DNA from 2 places in the Variovorax sp. V15 genome. Region 1 is predicted to be linked to the other one. Evidence: riboswitches for the same ligand, from Rfam matches in the RefSeq annotation. Region 1 holds a riboswitch; the other holds the start of a gene.

Region 1 (5,377 bases):
AGTCGAAGCCGCAGTGCGCGCCTGGGCCGCCGCATGGTCCGCACGCGACGTGGCCCGCTACCTTGCCGCCTATGCGAGCGACTTCACACCCCCGCGCGGCCAGGATCGCAAGGCGTGGGAGACCGATCGCCGCACGCGCATCGAAGAGAAGGCCGCCATCAGCGTGGAGATCGACAGCCTCGTCATCAGCCTCAAGGGGCAGGCGGCCACCGCCAGCTTCCAGCAGACCTACAGCGCCGACAAGCTGCGCGAGAAGAGCCGCAAGACGCTGGAGCTGCAGCGCGTGGAGGGCCGCTGGCTCATCCGCAAGGAGAGCGCGGGCGGCTGATGCAGGCGCCCGGACGAGGCGGGACGCAATGGCCCTGTAAGCCAAACGGTTCACGAAGGTGTCACCACTTGCAACCATGCTGCAGCCTTCGTTTCCCCAAAGCTGTGGCTGCCATGTTTCCCACCAAGACCGACAAGGCGCGCAACGAACTCCAGGGCGGACAGCGCACGCTCACCCAGCGCGAACGCGCCCTGCTGCTGATGGCCGACGGCCGGCGCTCCCTGACCGACTTCAGTCCTCTCTTCCCCAACCGCGACGAAGCCGAGCGGACGATCCAGGCGCTGATCGACAAGGGCTACCTGCAGGGCACGAAGGCCGCGGCGGCGGAAGCCGAGCCCCCCGCACAGCCCGCGCCCTCGCCCATCCCCGCCGCCGAGCCGATCCAGGTCGCCACCTCGGCCGACACCTTCGACGGCAAGCGTTCGCTGGCGACCACGCGCATGTTCCTGTTCGACATCTGCGAGCGCATGTTCGTGCGCCGCGACCCGAAGTTCGCGCTGCAGATGCGCGACGCCCTGCGCGAGGCGCGCGACCGCAACGCCATGCTGACCATCGCCGCGCTGATGCTCACCGAGATCGAGAAGACCGCGGGCGCGGAGCGCGCCGAGTCGCTGCGCGAGCGCATCGACCGGCTGCTGCCGCCGGCCGAAGTGATTCACTGAGGACTTCGATCGGGGCGATGGCCGCCACGGCCTGTGACACCATCGCCGGGTGAATTCCCCGCCTCCCGCCTCCACCTCGTTGTCCGAGCGCCTTCGCAGCTGGGCCAGGCGCCTCAAGCGCGACGGCGTCACCCTCTGGTTCGCCTGCCGGCACGCCTCCACGCCCTGGTATGCGAAGGCGCTGGGTGTTTTCGTGGTGGCCTATGCGCTCAGCCCGATCGACCTGATCCCCGACTTCATTCCGGTGCTGGGCTACGTCGACGACGTGCTGCTGCTGCCGGGGCTGATCTGGCTCACGATCCGGCTGATTCCCGCGTCCGTGCTCGCCGAATGCCGCGAGCGGGCCGATGCCTGGATGCAAAGCTCGGGCTCGAGGCCGACCAGCCGCTGGGGCGCCGCGCTGGTCGTGGCCGTCTGGATCGCGGTCGCCGCAGGGGCGTGGTACCTGTGGGTGCGCTGAGCGCATCGAGAAGATGGTCGTTGCGGAGCGCGCCGAATCGCTGCGAATGAAAAGCCGGCCGACGCCAGCGGCTTCGGCATTGCTTCACCGTGTCCGACCGTACATCGGACATCTGGAACCGGTGGTCATGAATCTTGCGGATGCGAAGCGCTGCAAGGTGTACGCTGAACCGAGCAAGCAGCCGCCAGAGGCACCGCTTGCCTCAACGCTCATCAATGCATAAAGGGAGAACAAGCCCATGGCTCTCACAAGTTTCGGATTCATCGTGACGGGAGACCGATTTGTCCAGCATCAGGGAACAGACAAGTTCCGAATGAAGGTCGTAGGAGTCGCAACCGCCTCCGAAGGTATCCAGGTTGCGCAGGAGATGGTTCGGGAAGGTGTGCAGCTCATCGAACTCTGCGGTGGATTCAGCCCCGTGTGGGCCGGCAAGATCATCGAGGCCATCGACTACGCCGTGCCCGTTGGCGTGGTCGCGTACGGGCCGGAGTCAATCGACTCGATGCACCGTCTGTTCTCCTAGCGATACCCGATCAACTACACTCTCGAAAGTCAGGAGAGAGCCCCGCATGCCGGGGCCGCCGAAGGCGCAGGGGGCTGTTTCCCCCGAACGCTCAGGCAAAAGGACTGACGAGGCGCCGGTGAAAACCGGCGTTTCCTTGCTGGAGAGAGGCCGCCGCATCCAAAACAGGAGCAGCGGCCCACCGAAGGAGCAAACCCCGATCGTGGGGCGAATCTCTCAGGTAAAGCGGACAGCAGGGGTGGCCCATGGCTTGCGTCATGGATTTCGACTGCCCCTTTGGAGTGCCCCGTGGCCGCTTCTTCCGCCCCCGCTACCGAACTTCTCAAGACGCCGCTGTACGACCTCCACCTGGAGCTGGGCGCCCGCATGGTGCCCTTCGCCGGCTATTCGATGCCGGTCCAGTACCCGGCGGGCCTGATGGCCGAGCACAAGCACACGCGCGACGCGGCCGGCCTCTTCGACATCTCCCACATGGGCCAGCTGCGCCTGGTCGGCCCCGATGCCGCGGCCGCCTTCGAAACCCTGATGCCCGTCGACGTGATCGACCTGCCCGCCGGCAAGCAGCGCTACGGCCTGCTGCTGGACGACGAGGGCGGCATCCTCGACGACCTGATGTTCTTCAACGAAGGCAACGGCTCAATCTTCGTGATCGTCAACGGCGCCTGCAAGGTGGGCGACATCGCCCACATCCAGCAGAAGATCGGCTCGCGCTGCGAGGTGCGCCCCCTGCCCGAGAACGCGCTGCTCGCGCTGCAGGGCCCGCAGGCTGCGGCCACGCTGGCGCGGTTGTCGCCCGGCGTCGAGCGCTTCGTGTTCATGACGGGCGGAGCGGTGCAGATCGACGGCATTGCGGCCTTCGTCACCCGCAGCGGCTACACCGGCGAAGACGGCTTCGAGATCTCGGTGGCCGCCGCCGACGCCGAACGCCTTGCCCGCCTGCTGCTGGCCCAGCCCGAGGTCAAGCCTATCGGCCTGGGAGCGCGCAATTCGCTGCGGCTCGAGGCGGGACTTTGCCTCTACGGCAACGACATCGACACCACCACCACGCCCGTCGAGGCCTCGCTCAACTGGGCGATGCAGAAGGTGCGCCGCGCGGGCGGCGCGCGCGAAGGCGGTTTTCCGGGTGCCGCGAAGGTGCTCCCGCAGCTCGCCGCCTCCACCGCCGGCGCGGCCGGCCACACCGACCACGACACGCTGAAGCGCAAACGCGTGGGCCTCGTCGCGCTGGAGCGCATTCCGGTGCGCGACGGCACGGTGCTGCAGTCTTTCGAGGGCCAGGACATCGGCACTGTCACCAGCGGCCTGCTCGGCCCCACGGCCGACCGCTGCATCGCCATGGGCTACGTGGCCACCGCGTTCGCAGAGCCGGGCACGCGCGTGCAGGCCATCGTGCGCGGCAAGCCGGTGCCGATGGAGGTCTCGACCATGCCCTTCGTGCCCACACGCTACTACCGCGGCTGAACGCGGCTGAACGGCTAGGCTCTGCACCCCCGAACCATTTTTTCCACGAGGAGTTTTCCACCATGAGCATCAAGTACACCAAGGACCACGAATGGGTGTCGGCCGAAGGCGACGCGGCCACCGTCGGCATCACCGTGCACGCGCAGGACGCGCTGGGCGACGTGGTGTTCGTCGACCTGCCCGAAGTCGGCAAGACCTTCGCGCAGGGCGATGTCGCCGGCGTCGTCGAATCGGTGAAAGCCGCCGCCGACGTGTTCATGCCCGTGTCGGGCGAAATCACCGAAGTGAACGAAGAGCTGCGCGCCGACCCGTCGCTCGCCAACAGCGACCCGCTGGCCGCCGGCTGGTTCTTCAAGGTCAAGCTGAGCGACCCCTCGCAGCTCGACGCGCTGCTGGACGCGGCCTCGTACGACAAGTTCGCTGCCGAATCCTGATCCTCGAAATCGGACAGCCGAACGCAGAAGGAATACAAAAACTACGCAGAAGTCGCAGAAGAAACCGAATCATCTTTTGGTTTTCCTTCTGCGACCTCTGCGAAACCTTCGCGACTTCTGCGTTCTGACCCCGCTCCTCCGCCCCAAGCTCTTATCAACAGCACTGCCATGTCGAAGCCCGCTGCCCTTCCCACCCTGCAAGAACTCGAGAACGCCGAAGAATTCATTGCCCGCCACATCGGCATCGACGCGGCGGACGAGGCGCGCATGCTGCCGGCGATCGGGTCGGAAACGCGCGCCGAGCTCATCGAGGGCATCGTGCCCGCCGCCATCCGCCGCTCGAAGCCGATGCGCCTGCCCGCCCCGGTCACCGAAGCCGACGCGCTGGCCGAGCTGAAGGCGATGGCGTCGAAGAACAAGGTGTTCCGCAACTTCATCGGCCAGGGCTACTACGGCAACCACACGCCGGGCGTGATCCTGCGCAACATCCTCGAGAACCCCGCCTGGTACACCGCCTACACGCCCTACCAGGCCGAGATCTCGCAGGGCCGCATGGAAGCCCTGCTGAACTTCCAGACGATGGTGTGCGACCTCACGGGCATGGCCATCGCCAACGCCTCGATGCTCGACGAGGCCACGGCCGCCGCCGAGGCGATGACGCTGGCCAAGCGCAGCGTGAAGAGCAAGAGCAACGTGTTCCTCGTGTCGGGCGACTGCCATCCGCAGACCATCGAAGTCATCAAGACCCGCGCCGCGCCGCTGGGCATCGAGGTCAAGGTGAGCACCGTGTCGGAAACGCTGCCGCACCTGATGGTGAGCGGCGCCTTCTTCGGCGTGCTCGCGCAATACCCCGCCACCACCGGCCACGTGCACGACCTGCGCCCGCTCGCGGGCCACGCTCACCAGTGCGACGCCGCCTTCATCGTCGCGGCCGACCTGCTGGCGCTGACGCTGCTTGCGCCCCCCGGCGAATGGGGCGCCGACATCGTCTGCGGCACCACGCAGCGCTTCGGCATGCCACTTTGCAACGGCGGCCCGCACGCCGCCTACCTGGCCTGCCGCGACGAGTTCAAGCGCTCGCTGCCGGGCCGCCTCGTGGGCGTGAGTGTCGACACGCACGGCCAGCCCGCCTACCGCCTCGCGCTGCAGACGCGCGAGCAGCACATCCGCCGCGAGAAGGCCACTTCCAACATCTGCACCGCGCAGGTGCTGCCGGCCGTGGTGGCCAGCATGTACGCTGTGTACCACGGGCCCGACGGCCTCACGCGCATCGCGCAGCGCGTGGCCGCGCTCACCGCGGTGCTGGCCAAGGGCCTCGCGCAGATGGGCCGCGAGCCGGTGAACGCCACCGCATTCGACTCGCTGACCATCCGCACCGGCGAAGACACGCAGGCGATCATCGAACGCGCGCACGCGGCCGGCGTCAACCTGCGCCAGCGCCTGCAGCAGCACCTGGGCATCTCGCTGGACGAGACCAGCACGCGCGGCGATGTCGAAACGCTGTGGGGC
Region 2 (5,377 bases), 3.4 Mb from region 1:
GAGTTCGACGCCGGCCTGCTGCGCCATTTCGAGCACGAAGCGCGCGTAGCCGTACCACGTCGTTTCGCCGCCGGCGATCGCGTGATAGAGGCCGACCTTGGAGGGATCCTGCAGCGTCGCGCGGATGGCGTGCGCCGTGACGTCGGCCAATAGCTCCGCGCCGGTGGGCGCACCGAACTGGTCGTCGATGACAGTCAGCTTCTCGCGCTCCTTCGCCAAGCGCAGCATGGTCTTGGCGAAGTTGCCGCCGCGCGCGGCGTACACCCAGCTGGTGCGGAAGATCAGGTGCCTGGCACAGTGCCGGGCCACCAGTTGTTCGCCTTCGAGCTTGGTACTGCCGTAGACGCTGAGCGGGCCGGTCGCATCGCCTTCCTTCCACGGCGTGGTGCCGCTGCCGTCGAAGACGTAGTCGGTCGAGTAGTGGACCATCAGCGCGCCGATCTTCTGCGCTGCCTCGGCCACGATGCCGGGCGACGTGGCGTTGAGCTTGCGCGCGAACTCGGGTTCGCTCTCGGCCTTGTCGACAGCGGTATGCGCCGCGGCATTGACGATCACGTCGGGGCGCACCTTGAGCACCGTGTCGGCGAGCTCCTCGGGCCGGCTGAAGTCGGCGTGGAAATCGGTGCTGTCGAAGTCGAGCGCGACCAGTTCACCGAGCGGCGCCAGGCTGCGCTGCAGTTCCCAGCCGACCTGTCCGCCCTTGCCCAGCAGCAGCAGCTTCATGCCGCGGCCTTCGCGTTGTTGTCGTACTGCTTCTCGACCCATTCGCGGTACGCGCCGCTTTGCACGTTGCGCACCCATTCGCTGTTCGCGAGATACCACTCGACGGTCTTGCGGATGCCGGTGTCGAAGGTTTCGGCAGGCTTCCAGCCGAGTTCGCGCTCGAGCTTGCGCGCGTCGATGGCGTAGCGGCGGTCGTGACCGGGGCGGTCGGTGACGTAGGTGATCTGTTCCTTGTACGGTTTGCCGTCGGCGCGGGGGCGCAGTTCGTCGAGCAGGGCGCAGACTGTGTTGACGATCTCGATGTTGGGCTTCTCGTTCCAGCCGCCCACGTTGTAGGTCTCGCCGAGCTTGCCGGCTTCGAGCACGCGGCGGATGGCGCTGCAGTGGTCCTTCACGTAGAGCCAGTCGCGCACCTGCATGCCGTCGCCGTACACGGGCAGGTTCTTGCCGGCCAGCGCGTTGACGATCATCAGCGGGATCAGCTTCTCGGGGAAGTGGAACGGGCCGTAGTTGTTCGAGCAGTTGGTGGTGAGCACCGGCAGGCCGTAGGTGTGGTGCCAGGCGCGCACGAGGTGGTCGCTGGCAGCCTTGCTGGCCGAATAGGGGCTGTTGGGTTCGTACTTGTTTTCTTCGGTGAAGGCCGGGTCGGTCTTGGAGAGCGAACCGTAGACCTCGTCGGTCGAGACGTGCAGGAAGCGGAAGGCCGACTTCTGCTCGGCCGGCAGCGCGCCCCAGAAACCGCGCACCGATTCGAGCAGCCGGAAGGTGCCGAGCACGTTGGTCTGCACGAAGTCCTCGGGGCCGTGGATCGAGCGGTCCACGTGCGACTCGGCGGCGAAGTTGACCACGGCGCGGGGCTTGTGCTCGGCGAGCAGGCGGTCGATCAGGGCGCTGTCGCCGATGTCGCCCTGCACGAAGATGTGCTTGGGGTTGCCCTTGAGCGACGCGAGGGTCTCGAGGTTGCCGGCGTAGGTGAGCTTGTCGAGATTGACGACGGGCTCGTCGCTGTTCGCGATCCAGTCGAGTACGAAGTTGGCGCCAATGAAGCCAGCGCCGCCGGTAACCAAGATCATGGGGTCCCCTGAGTGTTGAAGGTGATCGCCTGACGCGATCGACGTTAACTAGGGATTATCCCATCGGGTCAAAACGCTGAAACAAAGGGCATGGTCACGCTTTCGTGCATCGTGTTTACAATTGCACCCGATTGCAGGAGAGTGGGTCACTCGTCAGGGTGCCCTTACCGAAGGCGCAAACTCCCATAAACGCTCAGGTCAGCCCAGCGGAATCCTGAAGATTTCTGCAAGGGCTCAGTACTGCATCACATCGAAACGCCGTCTGGAGAGTCGTCACCATGCGTGGCGCACCGAAGGAGCAAATTCGTTGCAAGGGCGCAACGGATGAATCTCTCAGGTACCGAGGACAGGGGGAGCGGCAACTTGGACGGCGGGCGTCCAGTTGCTTACTATTTAATGAAATAGTACACACCCCCGCCATTCAAGCGCTGCGACCTCAAGGTACTTGAAATGCGCGTGATCGTCCTCGGCGCCGGCCTGCTCGGCGTGACTTCGGCTTACTACCTCCAGCAACTCGGCCACGAAGTGACCGTGATCGACCGGCAGGCCACCCCGGCCGCCGAAACCAGCTTCGCCAACGGCGGGCAGATCTCCGTCAGCCATGCCGAGCCCTGGGCCAACCCCAGCGCCCCGCTGAAGGTGCTGCAATGGCTGGGCAAGGAAGACGCCCCGCTGCTCTTTCGCATGCGCGCCGACATGCGCCAGTGGCTGTGGGGCCTGCAGTTCCTGCGCGAATGCACGCCGGCGCGCACCCGCCACAACATCGAACAGATCGTTCGTCTGGGCACATACAGCCGTTCGATGTTGCAACAGTTGCGCCGCGACACCGGCCTCAGCTACGACCAGCGCACCCAGGGCATCCTGCACTTCTATACGACGCAGAAGGAGTTCGACGGTGCTCTCGAGCCCGCCGAGCAGATGCGCACCCTGGGCTGCGAGCGCCGCGTCATCTCGGCCGACGAGGCCGTGAAGATCGAGCCTGCCCTCGCCCACATCCGCCCCAAGCTGGCCGGCGCCACCTACACGGCCGAGGACGAATCCGGCGACGCCAACCGCTTCGCGCGCGAACTCGTGGGGCTGGCCGCCGCCGCGGGCGTGAAGTTCCTGATGAGCCACACCGTCACCGCGCTGCGCGAGGCCGGCGGCAGCATCGACCACGTCGAGGCCACCGACAGCGAAGGCCGCTTCCAGCGCATCCGCGGCGACGCCTTCGTGCTGGCGATGGGCTCGCTGAGCCCGCTCTACGCCGCGCCCCTCGGCATCCGGCTGCCGATCTACCCGGCCAAGGGCTACTCGGTGACGCTGCCCGTCAAAGACGCCTCCAAGGCCCATCAGGTCTCGCTGACGGATGACGAATTCAAGCTCGTCTTCTCACGCTACACCTCGGCTTCGGGCGACCGCTTGCGCATCGCCGGCACCGCCGAGCTCAACGGCTACGACCGCGACCTGAACCGCGTGCGCTGCGAGGCCATCGTGCGCCGCGTCGAAGAACTGTTCCCCGGCGCCGGCGACACCACCCAGGCCCAGTTCTGGACCGGCCTGCGCCCCGCCACGCCGAGCAATGTCCCGCTGATCGGCAAGACGAAGCTGCCGAACCTGTTCCTGAACACCGGCCACGGCACCCTGGGCTGGACGCACGCCTGCGGCTCGGGCAAGTCGATCGCGCGGATCGTGAGCGGGCTGGAGCCGGAGGTGGATTTCGCGTTCACGGGGATGCCTGCGCCCAAGCTGCGCGTTCCGCAGCCCGCCCTGGGCTGACGAGCCGGCAGGCCCCGGATCACGCCTTGAAGGTGATCCAGGGCCTGAGCCGCACCGCGCATCGAATCAGCCCGGCGCGCTCCTGTGCGTCGATCACCTCGCCGATCGGCTTGTAGGCCTGCGGAGCCTCCTCGATCCGGCGCTCCTCGCGCAAGGTCACGCATTGCCAGCTGGCCTGGGGGTCGGCGGGCGCTGGCCGCATCGCGCGCACCTGTTGCCGGCGCATCCGTCGGCCGGCACCGTGGCTGCACGACCAGAGCCAGTCCTCGTGCCCGAGCCCGGAAGCCAGATAAGAGTAGTCGCCCATCGAGCCCGGAATGAGCGCCAAGTCGCCCGCGTTCGCCGGCGTCGCTCCCTTGCGGTGGATGTTCATGCCGTGTTCCCGCAGCACGACGTTGTGCGGCACGTCCACCACCAGCTTCGACGACGCGGCGCCGAGCAGTTCGGCGAAATCCTTCCGCACCAGCTCGGCCAGCACGACCCGGTTGGCCCACGCGTAGCGCGCCGCCACGCCCATGGCCTCCAGGTATTCGTCGGCCAGCGGCCCCGCCAGGCCATAGAGACCGCTCTTCGGATGGCGCAGGCCCTTGGGCCATTCGTCGCGGGCACGGTCCATCCAGCGGCCACCCACATGGAACCCGATGTCGCGCGAGCCGCTGTGGATCATCACGACCACATCTCCCGTCTTCAGGCCCGCACGGTAGGCCTCGTGGCGGTCCAGGACATGGTCGACCACCTGCAGCTCCACGAAATGGTTGCCGCTGCCCGGTGTGCCGAGGCAGGGGTCGCGGAACACCTCGTGGCGGCCGCCGGTGTAGGCCTCGGGTGCGTGCCGCGCACTGCCGCCGAAGCTTGCGAGGCCGATGCAGGCATCGAGCTCGGCCTGCATCCGGTCGCGGTCGCACGACGACCACAGCCCGCCGCTGCGCACCGCCTCCAGGAAGGCCGAGGGGCCCACGTCGAACAGCGCCCTGAACGCCGCCGTGTGCACCGGCACGTCGCGGCCGTTGTCGAGCAGGCTGCGCGTGAGCCGCTCGACCAGCCGCGTCTTGTGCGGAGCCACCTGGTCGAGCGTGAGCCCGGTGGTCAGCAGCCGCATGCCGCAGTTGATGTCTGTGCCCACCGCCGCCGGAATGACGAAGTCGGGATCGGTCGCGACGACGCTGCCGACGGGCGCGACGGAGCCCGGGTGGAAGTCGGGCGTCGCGCAGGCCTTGCACACGCCCTTCCCACCGTTGGGCGAGCGCACGCTGGCGAATGCCAGCAACTGGTTCACCGCCTTCTCTTCCAGCGGAAGGCTGGGCGGCAGGAGCACCGTGGCCTGCGAGGCCTCATGGTGCAGGTGATAGACGCCGTCGCGGTAGTCGACGGCAATGCCGGCGCGCGAGAAGGCACGCTGGAGTCTCGAGAAACGAGGATCGCTCATGGCTGCTGTTCCATTCGGGAAACCATGTCGGTTTCCTGCCTCGTCGCACTTTGCGTGGCGAGGCGAAAAAGATCGGCCGCGCTCGCGGGAGACGCGATGCGCAGCTGGCTCTTTCTTGCAGCAGCAGAGATTCAAGAAAGCGGGCGGATTCTAGCGACGCATCCTCCCGCCGAAAACTCGCCCGTCGCTTTTTCGCGTCGGGCGCCGGGTCAGTCGGGCGCAGTGAACACCGTCAACACCCCCGTATACCCATACAGATGGTGCCGCGCGATCTCCCCCGCGGCGAAGAAGCCCACCAGCGGCACATCGCCCAGCGCGTGGCGCACGATCTGCAGCTCCGCCCCTGGCGCACCGAAGTGCGGGCCGCCGCGGCCGGAGCAGCTCACGTAGACGGCCC

Evidence for each region. Region 1 has a riboswitch for glycine ahead of gcvT (glycine cleavage system aminomethyltransferase GcvT). Riboswitches for the same ligand answer to the same signal wherever they lie in the genome.
Region 2: another riboswitch for glycine. It lies ahead of ACAM57_RS28095 (D-amino acid dehydrogenase); the one in region 1 lies ahead of gcvT (glycine cleavage system aminomethyltransferase GcvT).

What each region holds. Positions count from the first base shown of each region.
Region 1 is NZ_AP028659.1:2,485,392-2,490,768, reverse strand. It holds gene ACAM57_RS11710 (hypothetical protein) at 1-328, shown strand, start outside; gene ACAM57_RS11705 (hypothetical protein) at 442-990, shown strand; gene ACAM57_RS11700 (YkvA family protein) at 1,040-1,450, shown strand; gene ACAM57_RS11695 (DUF6506 family protein) at 1,689-1,973, shown strand; glycine riboswitch at 1,994-2,090, shown strand; glycine riboswitch at 2,103-2,216, shown strand; gene gcvT (glycine cleavage system aminomethyltransferase GcvT) at 2,262-3,434, shown strand; gene gcvH (glycine cleavage system protein GcvH) at 3,497-3,868, shown strand; gene gcvP (aminomethyl-transferring glycine dehydrogenase) at 4,037-5,377, shown strand, end outside.
Region 2 is NZ_AP028659.1:5,911,561-5,916,937, forward strand. It holds gene rfbD (dTDP-4-dehydrorhamnose reductase) at 1-723, opposite strand, end outside; gene rfbB (dTDP-glucose 4,6-dehydratase) at 720-1,796, opposite strand; glycine riboswitch at 2,049-2,156, shown strand; gene ACAM57_RS28095 (D-amino acid dehydrogenase) at 2,247-3,554, shown strand; gene ACAM57_RS28100 (RtcB family protein) at 3,574-4,980, opposite strand; gene ACAM57_RS28105 (FIST C-terminal domain-containing protein) at 5,190-5,377, opposite strand, start outside.